2 linked regions of the Pontibacter akesuensis genome follow. The protein of the gene in region 2 interacts with the protein of the main gene of each other region in a pairwise test. Links are inferred from orthologs where the notes say so. Each region holds a gene or a part of one and is shown on either strand. Other genes may lie near its edges.

Evidence for each region.
Region 1: the proteins of rpsL (region 2) and A0W33_RS05705 interact in binary tests that used the Escherichia coli proteins (3 or more experiments, as listed by UniProt). The link is inferred for Pontibacter akesuensis from one-to-one orthologs.

What each region holds. Positions count from the first base shown.
Region 1 is NZ_CP014766.1:1,370,825-1,378,761, forward strand. What follows is about bases 5,208-7,937. They hold A0W33_RS05705 (ribosome maturation factor RimP), read left to right. Parts: upstream 5,208-6,200; coding sequence 6,201-6,674; downstream 6,675-7,937. Other genes in these bases: A0W33_RS05700 (endonuclease/exonuclease/phosphatase family protein), read right to left, coding at 5,208-5,869; nusA (transcription termination factor NusA), read left to right, coding at 6,682-7,937. Outside these bases: A0W33_RS05680 (amidohydrolase family protein), read right to left, coding at 1-566; A0W33_RS05685 (amidohydrolase family protein), read right to left, coding at 701-2,002; A0W33_RS05690 (hypothetical protein), read left to right, coding at 2,167-2,832; cysS (cysteine--tRNA ligase), read right to left, coding at 3,126-4,622; more of A0W33_RS05700, read right to left, coding at 4,730-5,207.
Region 2 is NZ_CP014766.1:2,506,688-2,519,542, reverse strand. The notes cover bases 10,164-12,855. They hold rpsL (30S ribosomal protein S12), read right to left. Parts: upstream 11,871-12,855; coding sequence 11,457-11,870; downstream 10,164-11,456. Other genes in these bases: rpoC (DNA-directed RNA polymerase subunit beta'), read right to left, coding at 12,296-12,855; A0W33_RS10680 (DUF3467 domain-containing protein), read right to left, coding at 11,975-12,292; rpsG (30S ribosomal protein S7), read right to left, coding at 10,971-11,438; fusA (elongation factor G), read right to left, coding at 10,164-10,968. Also shown: rpmD (50S ribosomal protein L30), read right to left, coding at 1-141; rpsE (30S ribosomal protein S5), read right to left, coding at 147-665; rplR (50S ribosomal protein L18), read right to left, coding at 671-1,018; rplF (50S ribosomal protein L6), read right to left, coding at 1,027-1,581; rpsH (30S ribosomal protein S8), read right to left, coding at 1,596-1,994; rpsN (30S ribosomal protein S14), read right to left, coding at 2,084-2,353; rplE (50S ribosomal protein L5), read right to left, coding at 2,356-2,910; rplX (50S ribosomal protein L24), read right to left, coding at 2,912-3,235; rplN (50S ribosomal protein L14), read right to left, coding at 3,254-3,622; rpsQ (30S ribosomal protein S17), read right to left, coding at 3,624-3,878; rpmC (50S ribosomal protein L29), read right to left, coding at 3,893-4,093; rplP (50S ribosomal protein L16), read right to left, coding at 4,093-4,515; rpsC (30S ribosomal protein S3), read right to left, coding at 4,545-5,312; rplV (50S ribosomal protein L22), read right to left, coding at 5,318-5,710; rpsS (30S ribosomal protein S19), read right to left, coding at 5,713-5,991; rplB (50S ribosomal protein L2), read right to left, coding at 5,995-6,822; and 6 more genes. UniProt on the Escherichia coli protein: With S4 and S5 plays an important role in translational accuracy. Interacts with and stabilizes bases of the 16S rRNA that are involved in tRNA selection in the A site and with the mRNA backbone.

The sequences.
Region 1 (7,937 bases), 1.1 Mb from region 2 along the record:
TTCGCCGATGTCTTGGGCGAGTTGTAGTTCTCCCCAACCGACGTACCCAGCGTAAAGGTCACCATACTTGTGGTGTCCATCAGGGTGGCAAAGCCATCCGGCGATGTTTTAATCGTCATGGTCTGTCCGCTGATCAGTGCGCCCGGGCCATGCCCCGTGTTGATGGTGGTCACGCCATGGTCGCGCACCCACGCCACCAGCTCCTCCTGCGGATTGTAAGCGTCCAGGGCACGCAGCTCTGGTTGAATGGGAGCGGTTTTTTCGAGCTGCTGCTGGTCGGCCGGAATATTGTAGATACCCGCCAAGCCTACTGTGGCATGCGCATCTACCAAGCCGGGCGTCACGACTTTGGCGATGTACACGGTGTAGTTCTGCGGTACCTGCAGGTTGGCTCCCACGGCCTCTATTTTACCGTCTTTCAACAGCACCACCCCGTTTTTGATCGGCGCACCGGCCATGGTATAAACCGTTTCGCCTTTCACAGCGATCTGCGCTTGTGCCTGTTGCCCACCAAGTATGGCAAGCCCCGCAAGTAGGACCGCAGCAAAATGTATCTGTTTTTTCATGTTGATCTTTTTGGGACATAAGACGCAAGACTTTTTATTAGGGAAGACTTTCTGCTCCCTTTCTGAAGTCCAGCTTTGCTTATCTATTGTGCTGAAAAAGTCTTGTGTCCTGTGTCTATAATCCTGTGTCTTTCTTAATGTGCGTGATAATGCAAAATGCCATCGTAGGCGCGGAAGCCGCCGGTGGCGTAGGCCTTGTCCTCTGGGTTGGCGAGGTCGAAGCGTTTCTGGCCCTCTACCCACGTCTGCTCTATTTTGGTGTACACACTGAAGGGCTCGCCGCTCAGCACGATAAAATCGGCATCCTTGCCCTTCTCCAGTGACCCGACGCGCCCATCCAGTTCCAGCATTTTAGCACCGGCTATGGTGAGACCCTCGATAGCTTTTTCGCGGCTCATTCCGGCACGCACGGCCAGGGCCACGTTGCGCATGAACAGGCGGGAATCTGTGATACCGTCATCGGTGTGGAAAGCGGTCAGCACACCGGCTTTTTCCAGTGCAGCCCCATTCGTGTTGCTTAGCTCCACTGCCTCCGACTTGCCGCCCGGCGAGTCCAGCGTAATGATGGAAGCGGGCACACCGGCTTTTGCAATTTCATCGGCGGCTTTCCAGGCTTCGCTTACGTGGTGCAGCACCAGCTTAAAGCCGAACTCCTCTTTCAGGCGCAGGGCCGTCAGGATATCGTCGTAGCGGTGCGTGTGGAAGTGCACGATGCGCTTGCCCTCCAGTATCTCCACCAGCGGCTCCAGGTTTGGCTTACGCTCCGGCATTTTGTCTGCCTTGCCTTTGGCCGCCTTTATTTTCTGGTTGTAGGCCTGCGCATCCAGGAAAAGCTGCCGCGCCATGGCCGCCGATTTGGCGCGCGTGCCTGGGAAAGGCGCCGGCCGCATTGGATTGGTGCCGTTGGCCATTTTCATGCCGCCGCAAATGCCGTTAATCACATCGTCGCAGAAGGTCAGGTCGCTTATGGTGTTGCCCTCGCGCATCTTCAGGTACACGGTCTGGCCGCTCATCAGGTGGCCGGAACCAGGCATCACATTCACCGTGGTAATGCCGCCTGCCAATGCCCGCTTAAAGGTGTCGCTGATGGGATTGATGCCGTCGATGATCTGCACGTCAGGGTGCAGGGCTGCGGAGCCGTCGCCGCCGGAGCCTTCGCCCAGGTGCGAATGCGTATCCACCAGGCCCGGCATCAATACTTTGCCCGTCATATCAAACTCCTGCGCGTTTTTGGGGATGCGCACTTTGTCGGCAGCGCCCACGGCGGTGATCTTCCCGTTTTGCACCACCAGCACCCCGTTTTCTATTGGCTGGCCCACCACCGGGATTATTTTAGCGCCACGGAAAACATGCGGCTGCTCCTGTGCCAGCGCCGTGCCCGAGCTAAGGAGCACCGAGAGGCCCAGTGCCGCCAGAAGCTTTTGGTTGAGTATCATAAAAGTTCAGGGTGATAAAGTGTAGATCAGTTTAGCTTCACAACTTAGGCATTTCTAAGTATAAAAAAAACACATCCAGCCGATACAAGCGCCTAAAGGCTCCTTCTAAACCATTTGCCCGTGTTACAGTTAAATAAGTAAGACACCAGAAATCAATTGCAACTATGAAAACACGTAACAGAACATCAACCACCAGATTATTTTACCTTCTTGGCTGCCTGCTGATGGCAGCTGGCATTTACGGCTGCGTACCCTCCACACAAATAACAGGCACCTGGAAAAGCCCCCAGGCTACTGCCAAAACGTTCAACAACGTGGTAGTGGCCGCCATGACGGATGACGTGCAGGCGCGTCAGACCATTGAGAACCAGTTAGAGGAGCAGCTACAGGCGCGAGGCATCAAGGTAACCAAAAGTATAAACTTGTTCCCGCCAAGCACGATGCAAGGCACCGAGTCGCCTGCTGACATGATGCTGGACCGCATTACGAGCGACGGGTATGACGGCATTCTGACAGTGGCTGTGGTAGACCAGGAAACGGACACGCGCTATGTACCGGGTACCACGGCGTATGCACCGATATCGCGCTTTGGTTATTACAACACGTTCAGGGGGTACTATGGCTATATGTCGCCGACGTTGTACCGCCCGGGCTACTACACGAAGGAGAAAATATACTTCCTCGAAACCAACCTGTACGACACCAGCAACGAAAATCTGGTATGGTCTGCACAGTCTAAAAGCTACGACCCGGCCAGCCTGACTTCTTTCGCTGACACGTTCTCCGAAATAACCGTGAAGCAGATGGCGAAGGAAAACATCATCAACTAAGTATAGCAACAAGTATAAAAGAAAAGGCCTCCTGTAACTGGGAGGCCTTTTCTTTTATACTTGCAGTTTAGACATATTACTCGTTATAAAGCACCTGCAGTACAGTTTGCTCCTGCGCTTTCAGGACGTTTTTGCTGATAATGCCCACAGAATAGGTGTGGTGAAACATCCTAAGTAATCGCTCGGGTTCTGCTGGTTATAATTGAGCAACTTGCTTCGCTGGGCTTCATTTCCTCTTGGGGAACCGCAGCCGGAAAAAGAGGGCCGCAGAAAAGATTGCCGCCACCTTCAGGCTATTCCTCATACGCCCAGTCAATCCCGGTTTTCATGTCCTTTATCACGATGCCCTGCTTCTTCAGTTCGGCACGAATGGTGTCTACTTTATCGTACGCCTTCTGCTCCTTTGCTTCCCTGTAAAAGTTCAGCACCAGGTTCAGCACTTCCTCCATATCACCAACCGGCTCCTCTTGCAGGCCCAATACCTGCAGCACCAGTTCCTGGTAGGTGTCGCGAATGGTATCGAAAGTGCCGCGCGCCAGTTGCTCCATCGGTATCTGGCCCAAGTATAAACTGTTGATCTTTTTGAGCAGGTTGAACAGCGAGGCGATGGTGCGGGCCGTGTTCAAATCATCGTTCAGGCCACGGAAGCAGTCCTGCGTCAGTTTCAGCAGTTCCTCGTTCAGTTTTACATCGGGTTCAATCGTGGATGTATCGGCCGGGTACGTCAGCTTCTTGAGCACACGCAGACCGTTCATCAGCTTCGTGTAGCCTTTGCGTGCCGCCTGCAGCGCCTCGTTGCTGAAGTCGAGGGTGCTGCGGTAGTGCGCCTGAAGTATGAAGAAGCGGATGGTCATGGGGCTGTACGCCTGCTCCAGCATCTCGTGGTTGCCGCTGAACAGCTCGCTTAGGTTGATGAAGTTGCCCAGCGATTTGCCCATTTTCTGCCCGTTCACCGTGATCATATTGTTGTGGATCCAGTAGCGGGCGGCATCGGTGTGGCTGCTGCTAGCCTGGCTCTGCGCGATCTCGCACTCGTGGTGCGGAAACATCAGGTCCAACCCACCTCCGTGAATATCGAAAGTGGTTCCTAGGTACTTGCGGCTCATGGCCGAACACTCCAAATGCCAGCCCGGAAAGCCATCGCTCCACGGCGAGGGCCAGCGCATGATGTGCGACGGTGAGGCCTTCTTCCAGAGCGCAAAGTCAACCGGCGAACGCTTCTCCGCCTGCCCATCCAGCGTGCGGGTGTTGCCGATCAGGTCCTCAATGTTGCGGCCGGAGAGCTTGCCATAGTTGTTGTCCTTGTTGTATTTCTCCACATCAAAGTATACCGAACCGTTTACCTCGTAGGCAAAGCCGTTGTCCAGGATTTCCTGTATCATCTCCACCTGCTCTATTATATGGCCGGAGGCGCGGGGTTCGATGTCGGGCCGCAGCACGTTCAGTTTCTCCATCTCCTGGTGGTAGATGTTGGTGTAGTGGCTCACCACCTCCATCGGCTCCAGGTGCTCCAGTTTGGCCTTCTTCTGAATTTTATCCTCCCCTTCGTCCGCATCGTTCTCCAGGTGGCCCACATCGGTTACATTGCGCACGTAACGCACTTTATACCCTTGGTTCTTTAGGTAGCGGTACAGCACATCAAAGGTAACGGCGCTGCGGGCATGGCCCAGGTGGGGCTCGCCGTATACCGTTGGCCCGCAAACGTACATGCCCACAAAGGGAGCGTGCAGCGGTTCGAAGACTTCTTTTTTGCGCGAAAGTGTATTGTATAGGTTTAGTTCTTGTTGCATGTTTTACCAGGTATGAACACCGTAAAGGTGTTGCATTTGTAGATAGTCAGCCGCCCTTCGGGAGCTGCCATATTTGTTTCAAAGCTAAAGATATTGCCCTTTTTCTCCTAACGCTCTTCCCTTGCCTTAGGCTTCAGCACGTACGTGGCAGATACCGGAAAATGGTCAGACAAATCCATTTCGTAGTGCGTTTCAAAGTTATAGGCCTCCAGTCCTTCACTGTAGAACTGGTTGTCGATGCGCAGGAAAGGGAGTATGCCGTTGTATGTGCTTCCCAGTCCGCTACCGGCCTCCACAAAAGCATTATCCAGCTCTTCAGCCAGTTCGTTGTAAGTATAGCTGAAGGGAATATCGTTGAAATCGCCGCAAACAATAACCGGGTAGGGAGACGCCCTTACATGGTCCAGCAGCATCTGCACCTGTGTGGCCCGCGCTACAAACCCGCGCTTCAGGCGGCGCGCCAGGTTACGGCCTTCCTTCTTGAAACTCGCTTCATCACCAATCGCGGAGTAGGTGTTTTCTATATCTTCCGCTTTGATGCTCATAGACTGCAGGTGCACCGCAAAAATCCGCACCGTATCTCCCTCCACATCAATATCAGCCCAGGCTACTCGATTAGCGGTCCGCACAGGGGTGTTTGAAAAATGGATAGTACCTCCTTTTACAATAGGGTATTTAGAGAAAATAACGATGCCAAGGTTGGCTTTTATTCTGTCCGTTTCATCAGTGGAGGCGAATTTATACTTGTTGTAGCGCGTACCTATCTTATTAAAGTTGTTATGCTCAATGGAATTTACCCGGCTATAGAATTCTTGCAGGCAGAATACATCGGCAGGGTGGGTGGCTACCCATTCTATCATGTCATCAGAAACCTGTGGCACTCCTTCCGATATTTTATCATACGCATTGAACACATGCGTATTAAAGCTTAACACCTGCAATGTCTTTGCTCCCTTGGGCACTTCCTGCTCAAAGTTGATGGCGATGAGGCGGGCGTAGTAGCTCCACCCAAGTATAAGCACGGCAAACGGCAGCACCACAAGCCAGGAACGCCGTAGCGCCCAGTATATCAGGAAAAAGAAATTGAGCACCAGCGGCACCGGCATAGAGAAAGCCACAAAGCCTGCCGGCCAGAATTCGCTCGGCGGCACCTGCAGGCTGTACACGCCCGCTAACAGCCAAAGCACCACCACGATGTTGATGATGAGCCAAACGCGCCGCCGTATTTTTTTGAATGTTCCTGACACAAAAGCAAACTTACAAATTATGAGGCTATCTCTACCAACCCGCTGCCATAATATCTGCAACGCGGCACCCTAAAACGCACAGCAGTTCAGGTCGAACTATTAATTACAGGCTTTTGTTACAGCTTACAGCTTTTACAGGAGTGTATAGTTGTTTTAACACGTTGGCGCCGGCTCCAAAGTATCGCGGAAATTCAGGATGTAATAATTTAATAAAAGTCATGTAGACATAAAGAGTTGTGTATATAATGATTTTGTAGTAAATTTGCAGCAATATTTTTCCAAAGAGCTGAGGGGACAAGAAGTCCCCTTCTTTATTTCTTAACCGTTCGCTATGGAACTTACAGCAAAGAACATAAGAGAAATGGCGCAGGCGGGCCTGCCGGACAACGACCTGTTCATCGTGGACGTTTCCGTATCAGACTCACCGGCCAGACCTAAAATTATGGTATTGGCAGACGGAGAGCAGGGTATTACCATAGACCAGTGCGCCACCATCAGCCGCCGCATTAACAGACGGATTGAGGAGGAGTTTGGGCCGGACATGTCTTACGTGCTGGAGGTAAGCTCTCCGGGGGTTGATTTTCCGCTTACGCAGCCGCAACAGTTTAAACGCAACACCGGCCGCAGCCTGAAAGTAAAACTACAGGATGGCACCGAGAAAATCGGCAAGTTGGAGGAGGTAACCGAAGCGGGCCTTAACATGCTGGAGGAAGTAAAACAGAAAGGCAAGAAGGTAACGTACGTGCCTGTGCAGATACCCTTTGGGGACATTGTAAAAGCAAATGTTGTAATCTCTTTTAAATGATAAAATAATGAACAGTTCAATCCTGATCGAGTCGTTCGCCGAATTCGCGAAATTCAAGAACATAGACCGCCCGACCATGATGCGCATCCTGGAGGATGTGTTCCGCACCATGATCCGTAAAAAGTGGGCCACCGATGAGAATTTTGACATCATTCTGAACGTGGAGAAGGGTGACCTGGAGATCTGGCGTAACCGTGAAATCGTTGACGACAACTCTGAAGACATCTGGGACTACGATAAGATCAGCCTGTCAGACGCCCGTAAAATAGAGCCTGACTTTGAGGTGGGCGAGGAAGTGTCTGAGGAGGTGAAGCTGGAGGATTTCGGCCGCCGTGCGGTGCTTACCGCACGCCAGACGCTGATCCAGCGCATCAAGGATATGGAGAAGGAGTTGCTGTTCCAGAAGTATAAAGACCAGGTTGGCGAAATCATCTCTGGCGAAGTATACCAGGTATGGAACCGCGAAGTGTTGTTGCTGGACCAGGAAGAAAACGAACTGATCATCCCGAAAAGCGAGCAGATCCCGAAAGACCGCTACCGCAAAGGAGACCAGGTGCGTGCTGTGGTGCAGCGTGTGGAGATTGTAAACGGTAATCCGAAGATTATACTTTCCCGTACCTCCCCTTCTTTCCTGGAGCGCCTTTTCGAGAACGAAGTTCCTGAGATATTCGATGGCCTTATCGCCATCAAGAAAATTGTGCGTGAACCGGGCGAACGCGCCAAGGTTGCCGTAGAATCGTTTGATGACCGCATTGACCCGGTAGGTGCCTGTGTGGGCATGAAGGGTTCCCGTATCCACAGCATCGTGCGCGAGCTGGAGAATGAGAACATCGACGTGATCAACTACACCGAGAACCTGGAGCTTTACATACAGCGTGCCCTGAGCCCTGCAAAGATCAGTAGCATGAAAATTGACGAGGAAACAGGCCGTGTGTCTGTGTTCCTGAAGCCGGACCAGGTATCGCTTGCCATTGGTAAAGGCGGTCAGAACATTAAGTTGGCCAGTAAGTTGGTTGACCTGGAGATTGACGTGTTCCGTGAGTCTGAGACGTATGAAGAAGACATCAGCCTGGAAGAATTCACAGATGAGATCGAAGATTGGGTAATAGCAGAACTAAGACGCATTGGCCTCGACACAGCAAGAAGCGTAATGGCAGTAAGCAAAGAAGATTTGCTGCGCCGCACTGAGCTGGAAGAGGAAACCATTGACGATGTGCTTTCCATACTTCGTGAGGAGTTGGAAGAGGAAGAAGAAAATCAATA
Region 2 (12,855 bases):
TACCATACCAGCGATCTGCGGAGTATACTCAACAGAAACTGATTTGCTTATCTTGCCTAAACCAAGTGCTTTGATAGTAAGCTTCTGGCTCTTCGGTCTGTCGATAATGCTTTTAACCTGAGTGATAGTTACTTTAGCCATTTCGATTATCCGTTGAAAACTTTATCTAAATTAACACCACGCTGTTGTGCAACAGCCAAAGGATCACGCATTTTGGACAGTGCATCAAACGTAGCTTTTACCACGTTGTGAGGGTTTGAAGAACCTTTAGACTTACAAAGTACGTCTTTGATTCCGGCACTCTCCAACACTGCACGCATGGCACCACCGGCGATTACACCTGTACCAGGAGCCGCAGGCTTCACGAGTACAAAACCACCAGAGTATTTGCCTTCCTGAGAGTGAGGAACAGTATTATGATACACAGGAACCTTTACCAGGTTCTTCTTTGCATCATCAATACCCTTTGCAATAGCGTCAGTTACTTCGTTTGCTTTACCTAAGCCATAACCTACCACACCGTTGCCATCTCCTACAACCACGATAGCGGCGAAGCTAAATCTTCTACCACCTTTAACAACCTTGGCTACACGGTTAATGGCAACTACTTTCTCCTTAAGCTCGATTTCGCTTGCCTTTACGCTTCGTATATTATTCTTCAACATAATTTTTAGAATTTAAGGCCAGCTTCACGAGCGCCTTCTGCCAATGATTTAACTTTACCGTGGTACAGGTAACCGTTACGGTCGAACACTACCTGAGAAATTCCTTTCTCAAGAGCCAGCCCGGCGATAACTTTTCCTACTCTTCCGGCAGTTTCAGTATTAGCTTTTGCATCATCAAGTTTAACTGAAGAGGCAGCCGCTAGTGTCACACCAGTAGAATCATCGATCAGCTGTACGTAAATAGCTTTGTTGCTACGGAACACAGACAGTCGTGGCCTTTCAGCGGTACCAGAAATTTTATTTCTGATACCTTTCTTTATTCTTAGTCTTCTGCTTAATTTATTAGTAGACATGATGACGATTATTTAGAAGCTGTCTTACCAGCTTTTCTTCTGATAACTTCACCAACAAAGCGTATACCCTTACCTTTGTAAGGCTCTACTTTGCGTAGTGATCTGATTTTCGCAGCAACCTGGCCGATCAATTGCTTATCGTTGCTCTCCAGTGTAATAATTGGGTTCTTACCTTTTTCAGTAACCGCTGTGGCAGTCACTTCATTCGGCATGCTCATGTAAATATTATGAGAGTAACCCAAAGCAAGCTCAAGGATGTTTCCCTGAACTGAAGCTTTATAACCTACACCTACAAGCTCCAAGCGCTCTTTGAAACCTTCATTCACACCTACAACCATGTTGTTGATCAGTGATCTGTAAAGGCCGTGCATGGCTTTGTGACGCTTTTGCTCAGTAGGACGCTCAACAACAATGCTGTCTTCGTTCTGCTTTACAATTATGTCTCTATCAACAGCAGTAGTCAGTTCACCCTTAGGGCCTTTTACTGTGATGATATTGTTATCACCGATTGTAACTTGTGTATTGCTAGGCAGGGTGATGGGCAATTTTCCTATACGTGACATTGTCTATCCTCCTATTAATATACATAACACAACACCTCGCCACCGATCTTCAGCGACTTGGCTTCCTTCTCTGTCATCACACCCTTAGAAGTAGAAAGAACAGCGATTCCCAGTCCGTTCAGAACTCGTGGAAGCGTCTCGCTACCGGTGTACTTGCGCAGCCCTGGCTTACTAACCCGCTCTAGTTTCACAATAGCAGACTGCTTAGTGTTAGGGTTGTACTTCAGAGCTATCTTGATTGTACCTTGAACACTGGCATCTTCAAACTTATAGCTTTGAATATAACCTTTTTCGTACAATACTTTAGTGATCTCTTTTTTTATCTTGCTAGATGGTATTTCAACTATTCTGTGGTTCGCCTTGATGGCGTTACGCACTCTAGTTAAATAATCTGCTATTGGATCTGAGTTCATTATGAAATTATTGAATAATGAATGCTTTATCTAAGCGAGGGGCAAAGATACAAATATCTTTTGATGATTCTCAATGAGATAAGAAAAAATTACCAGCTCGACTTAGTAACGCCAGGAATTTTACCCATGGACGCTAACTCTCTGAAAACCACGCGGGAGATGCCAAATTTACGCATATATCCTCTTGGTCTTCCTGACAGTTTGCAACGGTTGTGAAGTCTAACCGGCGATGCGTTACGAGGCAACTTATCCAGTGCATCGTAATCACCGTTGGCTTTTAGCTCAGCTCTTCTAGTAGCATACTTAGCTACCATTTTTTGTCTTTTAAGCTCTCTGGCTTTTACTGCTTCTTTCGCCATGGTTATTGTCTGATATTAGAGAAGGGCATTCCGAATGCTTTCAGCAGTTCGTAGCTCTCTTCGTCGGTTTTAGCTGTAGTAACAATTGTGATATCCATACCTGATATAGCCTTGATCTTGTCTATGCTGATCTCAGGGAAGATAATCTGCTCTTTTACACCCAGAGTATAGTTACCGCGGCCGTCAAAGCCTTTGTCGTTAACACCTCTGAAGTCACGCACACGTGGAAGAGCAACAGTAAGAAGACGGTCCAGGAACTCGTACATTCTCTCACCACGCAATGTAACACGCGCGCCGATTGGCATGCCTTCACGAAGCTTGAAGTTCGAAACCGACTTCTTCGCGATTGTAGCAACAGCCTTCTGGCCAGTGATTGTAGTTAGCTCGTCCACTCCAATGTCAACCAACTTCTTGTCAGATACGGCAGAACCGATACCTTTATTGATTGAAATCTTCGTGATCTTAGGCACCTGCATTACGTTCTTGTACTGGAATTTTTCCATCAAAGAAGGCAGTACCTCGTTCTGATATTTTTCTTTTAATCTTGTAGTCGCCATCTTAGATTACCTCTCCTGTCTTTTTAGAATAACGCTCTGTTTTACCTTCGCTGTTCTTTCTTGTAGCAGTTTTGGTTGTCTCACCTGATTTAGGATCAACTAGCGCCACATTGCTAGCATGAATCGGAGCTTCTACTTTTTCGATGCCACCCTGTGGGTTCGAAGCACTTGGTTTCTTGTGCTTCGTTACCTGGTTTAGACCCTCGATAGTCACTCTCTGCTTTTCGATATTCACAGCGATAATACGGCCTGTTTTGCCGCGCTCGTCACCGGCTATAACCTTAACTGTATCGCCAGTCTTTACGTGAAGTTTTTTCTTATTCATTTTAATCTGAATTTTATGTTATAGAACTTCAGGTGCTAACGAAACAATTTTCATGAATTGCTTTTCACGAAGTTCACGTGCAACCGGGCCGAAGATACGAGTACCACGTGGCTCGTTGTTCGCGTTAAGCAAAACGGCGGCGTTATCGTCGAAACGAATATAAGTACCGTCTTTTCTTCTAACCTCTTTCTTTGTTCTTACAATAACTGCCTTAGAAACAGTTCCCTTTTTAACGTTTCCGGAAGAAAGGGCTGACTTTACAGTTACTACAATTCTGTCGCCAACTGAGGCGTACTTCTTACCAGTACCGCCTAGTACACGGATACAAAGGACTTCCTTGGCACCGCTGTTGTCAGCTACACTTAGTCTTGATTCCTGCTGTATCATATTACTTAGCCCTTTCTATTATTTCTACTAAACGCCAGTTCTTGTTCTTGCTCAGCGGACGTGTCTCCTGAATGCGAACGATGTCACCAATGTTACACTCGTTCTTCTCGTCGTGCGCCATGAACTTGTTAGACTTGCTAACAAACTTACCGTACATCGGGTGCTTCATTCTGCTTTCCACCAGTACAGTAATAGATTTGTCCATCTTGTTGCTAACAACCTTACCGCTTCTTTCTTTTCTTAGGTTTCTCTCCATGATCTTAATACGTCTTAAGAGTTAGCTTCAATTTCACGACGACGAACTTCAGTATTCAATCGAGCAATGTTACGCTTCGTATCGCGGATCTTCATTGGGTTCTCGAGTGGAGATATGGCGTGTGCAAAACGCATGGCATGCAGGCTTGATCTCTCAGCGCTAAGCTTCTCTTGCAGTTCTTCGGCAGAATAAGCTTTTATCTCAGAATTTTTCATTATTTATCAACGTAATCTCTACGTACTACAATTTTTGACTTTACTGGGAGTTTCTGTGCAGCTAGTCTTAATGACTCTTTTGCTACCTCTAAAGAAACACCGTCCGACTCGAACATGATCGTACCAGGTTTAACTACTGCTACCCAATACTCCGGAGAACCTTTACCCTTACCCATTCGAACCTCTGCAGGCTTCTTGGTGATTGGCTTGTCAGGGAAAATTCGGATCCAAACCTGACCTTCACGTTTCATCGCTCTGGTCATGGCGATACGTGCTGCCTCAATCTGGCGCGACGTGATCCATGAGGCCTCAAGCGATTTTATAGCGAAAGAACCAAACGCAATGGTGCTGCCTCTGTGGGCAAGCCCCTTCACGCGGCCTTTTTGCATTTTTCTATATTTTGTCCTTCTTGGCTGTAACATTTTCTAAAACTTATAATGTTAACACTTGATTATTGACGACGCTTGCGCTTCGGTGCACCTTCACCAGGTCCACTTTTCTTGTTGCGGCGGTCACCACCACCTCCACGTCTGTCGTTCGGGGCTGATCCAGGTCCTTTGCTCTCCATGCCGGCGTTTGGAGTAAGATCTCTCTTACCGTATACTTCGCCTTTGAAGATCCATACCTTGATACCAATCTTGCCATACACAGTCTGTGCTTCTGACAAGGCATAGTCGATGTCAGCACGAAGCGTGTGAAGAGGAGTTCTACCCTCTTTGTAATGCTCTGTTCTGGCCATCTCTGCACCACCTAGGCGGCCAGATACCTGTACCTTGATACCTTCAGCTCCCACTCGTAGCGCAGAAGCAATTGCCTGCTTCATGGCACGTCGGAAAGAGATACGCGCCTGCAGCTGCTGTGCGATAGACTCACCTACCAGCTTAGCATCTAACTCTGGACGCTTGATCTCAAAGATATTGATCTGAATATCTTTGTTAGTCAGCTTCTTCAGCTCTTCTTTGATCTTATCTACTTCCGCTCCGCCTTTACCGATAACCACACCTGGTCTGGCAGTGTTAACAGTAAGCGTAATGCGCTTAAGTGTTCTTTCGATTATAATCTTAGAAATACCGCCTTTCGGGATACGCGCCAAGATGTATTTTCTGATTTTCTCGTCCTCGATTAGTTTCTCAGCGAAATCTTTGCCGCCATACCAGTTTGAATCCCAACCTTTGATAACACCTAGTCGAAAACCGATCGGATTAACTTTCTGTCCCATAATTCTTACTTGTTGGCTTTTTTAGATTTCTTAGATAGCTTCTCCACCTGCTCTTCAGACATGCTGTCGATTACAAGTGTGACGTGGTTAGATCTTTTTCTGATCCTGTGACCACGGCCCTGAGGAGCCGGACGAAGACGCTTCAGCATTTTGCCTTCATCAACAAAGATAGTTTTGATGATCAGGTTTGCTTCTTCGATTCTAGCATCTTCATTCTTCGCCTGCCAGTTTGCAAGTGCAGATAAAACAAGTTTCTCAACTTTGGCTGCACCAGCATTGGCTTCAAACTTAAGAATGCCAAGAGCTTTGGATACGCTTTTGCCGCGTACCAGGTCCGCTACCATTCTCATCTTGCGAGGAGAGGTAGGAACGTTATTTAGTTTTGCTATTGCTTCCATTGTTAACGCTTGCCTTTATCTTTCTTAGCAATATGACCTCTAAAGTTTCTTGTCGGAGCAAATTCGCCAAGTTTGTGACCTACCATGTTCTCGGTAACATACACAGGAATGAATTTATTTCCGTTATGAACTGCGAACGTGTGACCCACGAAATCCGGAGAAATCATAGATCTGCGTGACCAAGTCTTAATAACTGACTTTTTGCCAGACTCGTTCATTACAGTTACTTTCTTCTCGAGCCTAAAGTCAATATAAGGCCCTTTTTTTAATGATCTAGCCATTTATTATTTCTTCTTACCTCTATTAACAATAAGCTTTTCAGAATACTTGTTCTTGTTTCTAGTCTTAAGACCTTTCGCATACAAGCCTTTGCGTGAGCGAGGGTGTCCACCTGAGGACTTACCTTCACCACCACCCATAGGGTGATCGACAGGGTTCATAGCGACACCACGAACGCGCGGACGTCTGCCCAGCCATCTCTTGCGGCCAGCCTTGCCCAGGTTCACGTTCATGTGCTCTCCGTTAGAAACTGTACCAACTGTTGCAGAGCAGTTCACCAGTACCATTCTCAGTTCGCCGGAAGGCAATTTGATGGTGGCATAGCGTCCTTCACGTGCTACAAGCTGTGCATAAGAACCAGCACTTCTTGCAAGTATGGCACCGTTGCCTGGCTGAAGCTCAATGTTGTGTATGATTGTACCTAGAGGAATATCGGAAAGTGGCAAGCAGTTTCCTACTTCTGGAGCAATACCAGGACCTGAATTGATGACAGTTCCTACTTCTAGTCCAGCAGGAGCAATGATATAGCTCTTTACACCGTCTGCGTAGAAAATCAGCGCAATACGGGCTGTTCTGTTTGGGTCGTACTCAATTGTCTTCACTGTAGCAGGCACGCCATGTTTCGTGCGCTTGAAGTCAATCATGCGGTACTTCCTCTTGTGTCCACCGCCTACATAGCGGATAGTCATCTTACCAGAGTCGTTTCGTCCACCAGATTTTGTCATAGGTGCCAACAAAGACTTCTCAGGAGTAGCAGTTGTTATCTCATCAAATGATGGGGCTACTCTGAATCTTTGACCTGGTGTTGTTGGTCTTAACTTTTTTAAAGCCATTTTTACTTAATTATATGCCGCTGTAAAAGTCTATAACTTCACCCTCTCTCAGGGTTACTATTGCCTTTTTGATCAGGGAGGTACGGCCGGTTACAGCGCCAGACTTCGTATACTTAGTCTTCTTCTTTCCCAGTGCGCGGATAGTTGCCACTTTGGCTACATTCACGCCGTACATCTTCTCAACCGCTTTTTTGATTTCAACCTTGTTGGCGTCTTTCTCCACCTCAAAAGCATACTTTCCAACCTCGTTCAAGGCAGCGTATTTTTCTGTGATTATTGGTCTTTTCAGAACGTTCATTACTTCGCGCTAAAGAGTGTTTCTAATTCATTTACCGACTGCTCTACCAGCAGAAGTTTTTCTGTGTTAAGAAGATCATATGTATTGATATCCTTAGCAGTAGAAACTTTCACTTTAGGCAGGTTTCTGCTAGACAACACGATGTTCTTATCGGCAGCTGGTAAAACAAACAGTGTTTTGCCAGTAGACTTCAGGTTGCTCAAAATGCCTCTGAACTCGCTTGTCTTTGGAGCATCCATAGAGAAAGACTCTACCAGAGCCACTCTGTTGTCACGCGCCAGAAGCGACAAAGCAGAAAGACGCGCAACACGCTTCAGCTTCTTGTTCAGCTTGAAGGAATAGTCTCTTGGCTTAGGTCCGAATACACGACCACCACCGATAAAAACTGGCGACTTTATGCTACCCGCACGTGCTCCGCCTGTACCTTTTTGCTTCTTGATCTTTCTTGTAGAACCTGCAACTTCCGCGCGCTCTTTAGATTTGTGTGTTCCTTGTCTCTGGTTTGCCAGATACTGTTTCACGTCAAGATACATTGCATGCTCGTTTGGCTCCAGACCAAACACAGCATCAGAAAGTGTTACCTTTCTGCCTGTATCTTCACCTTTGATATTTAATACAGAAAGCTCCATTTTATTTCTCAATTAACACGTAAGAATTTTTGGCACCAGGAACAGAGCCACTAACAACTATAAGGTTTTTATCAGCGATAACACGCAGTACTACAAGGTTTTCCACCTTTACTCTGTTACCACCCATTCTACCTGCCATGCGCATTCCTTTGAATACTCTGGAAGGCCATGAGGCTGCACCGATCGAACCTGGGTGTCTGCCCCTGTTGTGCTGACCGTGCGTCTGACCACCAACACCGGCAAAGTTGTGGCGCTTTACAACACCCTGAAAACCTTTACCTTTTGATGTGCCAACTACGTCAACAAACTCACCTTCGATAAACATGTCTGCGTTCACTACATCGCCCAGTGTATAAGATACACCTTCCACATCAAACTCAGCTACCTTCTTAGCAGGCGCTGCTTTTGCTTTTGCGTAATGTCCGGCTTCCGCTTTCGTTACTCTTTTTAGCTTTTTCTCGCCATAGCCAAGCTGCACCGCAGCATAGCCATCTGTTTCTACTGTCTTCACTTGAGTAACTACACACGGACCTGCTTGTATAAGCGTTACTGGTGTGTATTTACCATCTGCTGTGAAGAGGCTTGTCATTCCGATTTTCTTACCGATAATTCCAGGCATTCAACTTTTTCTTTAAGAGATGGATACAATTATTCACTGTCCCCTATTTTGCTAAGGGAGTGCAAAGTTAATAAATTTTTCTTTTCCTTATCAACTTATCTGTAAAATATTTATTTACAGTGCTGTATAAACAAAAAGAGGAAGGCGAACACCTTCCTCTTTTTGTTTTACTAAGTTGCTTATCAAACTTTGATCTCAACATCAACGCCACTAGGTAACTCTAGCTTCATTAGGGCGTCTACTGTTTTAGAGCTGGTAGAGTAGATATCTACCAATCTCTTGTAAGTGCAAAGCTGAAACTGCTCACGTGACTTTTTGTTCACGTGTGGTGAACGCAATACAGTGAACTTATCCTTCTCTGTTGGAAGAGGAATTGGTCCGCTTACAACGGCACCGGTAGCTTTTACTGCTTTTACAATCTTCTCTGAAGATTTATCAACCAGGTTGTGATCGTAAGACTTAAGCTTTATTCTTATTTTCTGATTCATCTTATACTACTATTTAGCTGATGTTCCTTTTATTTTAGCAATGATCGCATCTGCTAAGTTCTGTGGTACTTGCTCGTAATGAGCGAAAGTAAGAGAAGCAGTAGCTCTACCAGAAGTAATGGTACGAAGGTCAGTTACATAACCAAACAGTTCTGAAAGTGGAACATCAGCTTTCACTACTGTAGATGTACCTTTGGTGTCCATACCTTTCATGATACCTCTTCTTCTGTTCAGGTCACCTGTTACAGGTCCTGTGTACTCATCCGGCGTCACTACGTCCACTGACATGATTGGCTCAAGAAGTCTTGGCGCACACTGCTTGCCTGCCTCTTTGAAGCCCTGGCGAGCTGCCAGTTCAAAAGAAAGTGAGTCGGAGTCAACGTCGTGGAAAGATCCGTGGAATAGACGAACTTTCATTGAGTCGATTGGGAAGCCAGCTAGGATACCGTTCTTCATGGCTTCTTCGAAACCCTTCTGAACAGCAGGAATGAATTCTCTTGGAATTACACCACCTACGATGCCGTTCACAAATTCAAGTCCCTGCTTGCCATCTTCACGTGGTCCCATTTCGAACACGATGTCGGCAAACTTACCACGACCACCAGACTGCTTCTTGAATACCTCACGGTGCTCCACATTCTTCGTAATCGTCTCTTTGTAAGCTACCTGTGGCGCGCCCTGGTTCAACTCAACCTTGAACTCACGCTTCATACGGTCGATGATGATCTCCAGGTGAAGCTCACCCATACCTCTTAGGATCGTCTGACCAGTTTCCTCGTCAGTGTTTACCTGTAGGGTTGGATCCTCTTCAACAAGCTTGGCAATCGCCATACCCATCTTATCAGAGTCCGCCTGAGTTTTAGGCTCGATAGCGTATCCGATTACTGGCTCTGGGAAGTCCATAGACTCCAGCACGATCTTCGCGTTCTGATCGCAAAGGGTGTCACCAGTTTTAATATCCTTAAAGCCTACTACCGCACCGATGTCACCAGCACCCAGCTTATCGATCTGGTTCTGCTTGTTAGCGTGCATCTGGAAGATACGGGAGATACGCTCCTTGTTATTCGAACGCGTGTTGTATACATACGAGCCAGACTCCAGTACACCAGAGTAAGCGCGTACGAAGCAAAGACGACCTACGTAAGGGTCAGTAGCGATTTTAAAGGCAAGACCAGCAAATGGCTCGCTTTCGCTTGGCTTACGCACAACCTCAGCTCCTGTGTCCGGGTTTGTTCCGATGATGCTCTCTCTGTCCATTGGAGATGGGCAAAGCGCCATCACGTAGTCAAGCATTGTCTGCACTCCTTTGTTTTTGAAAGAAGAACCGCAAAGCATAGGAACAATGGCCATATCAATAGTAGCGGCACGAAGGGCAGCGATGATTTCGTCTTCAGAGATCGAATCTGGATCTTCGAAGTATTTCTCCATCAATGTCTCGTCGTACTCGGCAACAGCTTCCAACAGTTTCTCTCTGTATTCAGCAGCTTCCTCTACCATATCATCAGGAATCGGAACTTCAGTAAAGGTCATGCCTTTATCTTCCTCGTTCCAGATAATACCACGGTTGTTCACCAAGTCAACTACACCTCGGAAATTATCTTCAGAGCCGATTGGTAACTGAAGTGCTACTGCGTTGCTGCCCAGCATTTCCTTCACCTGCTTACATACAGCAAGGAAGTCAGCACCAGAACGGTCCATCTTGTTAACGAAACCGATACGCGCAACTTTGTAGTTGTCAGCAAGGCGCCAGTTTGTCTCTGACTGAGGCTCAACGCCATCTACTGCAGAGAACAGGAACACCAGACCATCCAATACGCGCAGGGATCGGTTTACCTCTACGGTAAAGTCAACGTGTCCTGGTGTATCGATGATGTTGATGTGGTACGGCTGGCCTCTGTAGTTCCAGCTTACAGTTGTTGCAGCGGAAGTGATCGTGATACCACGCTCCTGCTCCTGCTCCATCCAGTCCATTGTAGCAGCACCATCATGTACTTCTCCAATTTTGTGGCTTACACCTGCGTAATAAAGTATACGTTCTGTCGTAGTGGTCTTGCCTGCATCAATGTGCGCGGCAATACCAATATTTCGTGTGTATTTTAAGTCTCTTGCCATTCTTAGAATCTAAAGTGTGAGAACGCTTTGTTTGCTTCTGCCATTCTGTGCGTATCATCTTTCTTTTTCACGGCAGCACCTTCTCCTTTAGCAGCAGCGATTATCTCGCCCGCTAATCTGTCTTTCATCGTTTTCTCACCTCTTTTGCGAGAGTATGATATCATCCATTTGATACCAAGAGATACTCTGCGGTCCGGACGAACCTCAGTCGGCACTTGGAAAGTAGCTCCTCCAACCCTGCGGCTTTTTACCTCGACGCTTGGCATGATGTTATTCAATGCCTTCTTCCAGGTTTCCAGACCGTTCTCTTTTGTTCTTTGCTCTACTAATTCTACAGCATCATAGAATATTCCATAAGCAACACTCTTTTTGCCATCTTCCATCAGGTAGTTAACAAAACGGGTTACTAATGTTTCTTTGTACTTTGGATCTGGAAGGAGAATTCTACTTTTCGGCTTTGCTTTTCTCATTGTATTATAAACTAGGGATTATTTCTTTTTACCTTTTCCTGCAGCAGCCGCTGGCTGTCCTGGCTTCGGTCTCTTCGCGCCATACTTAGAGCGTGACTGAAGACGGCCGCTTACACCTGCAGTATCCAGTGCGCCACGTACGATGTGGTAACGAACACCTGGAAGGTCTTTTACTCTACCACCTCTGATCAGCACAATAGAGTGCTCCTGAAGGTTGTGTCCTTCACCTGGAATATAGGCGTTTACTTCTTTACCGTTAGTAAGTCTTACTCTGGCTACTTTACGCATGGCAGAGTTAGGCTTCTTTGGCGTTGTTGTATATACGCGGGTACATACACCACGGCGCTGTGGGCATGAGTCTAAGGCAGGAGACTTTGACTTGAAAGTCAACTTTTCTCTACCTTTTCTTACTAATTGCTGTATAGTAGGCATTTACTAGCTGTTAATTATAGATTTTTCCACTTTAAATTTTGGACTGCAAAGGTATATAATTCGAATTGCAAATTCAAAATTTTAATTCATTAATTCTCTGCACCTTAGGCTTCTCCCACCGTTCCGCCGAAGTTCATCGGGAAAGAGGGAGCATCCTGTGTCTGCTTTATTTCTCCAAAGCTATCCTCAAATTTCTTGATGTTATCGGCCAGAGCCGCCAAAAGTCTTTTGGCGTGCTCCGGCGTGATAACTATCCTTGATTTTACTTTCGCTTTTGGCAGACCGGGCATCAGCTTTATAAAATCGACCACAAATTCACTGCTGGAGTGGGCGATCATTGCAAGGTTTACATACTCGCCTTCCGCTACTTCCTCCGTTAGCTCAATGCTAATCTGATTTTGTTTCTGCAGATCCTCAGCCATTGCTTATCTGTTTTGCAGTTCCTGCTGTCTCTTCGTAGTAGCTTTCTTCGAGTCTACCAACGCATCGTACTCTTCCTGGCTTCCCACGATCAGGTTCTGGTATTCACGCAGACCTGTACCGGCCGGGATCAGGTGACCCACGATCACGTTTTCTTTCAGACCAAGCAGTTCGTCCGCCTTACCTTTGATAGCTGCTTCACTCAGTACTTTGGTAGTTTCCTGGAATGATGCGGCAGAGATAAAGCTCTGTGTACCCAACGAGGCTTGTGTGATACCTTGCAGTGTCGGACGCGATACTGATGGCTGCGCATCACGCACAGTTACCAATTTCAAGTCACGGCGCTTTAGGCTCGAGTTCTCGTCACGCAAACGGCGAGCCGTCACGATCTGCCCTGGCTTCAGGTCAGCAGAGTCTCCTGCATCCTCCACCACCTTCATATCGATGATACGGTCGTTTTCTTCCATGAACGTGATCTTGTCCACAGACTGGTTCTCCAGGAAGCTGGTATCCCCTGCGTCAACTACGATCACTTTCTGCATCATCTGGCGCACTACCACCTCAA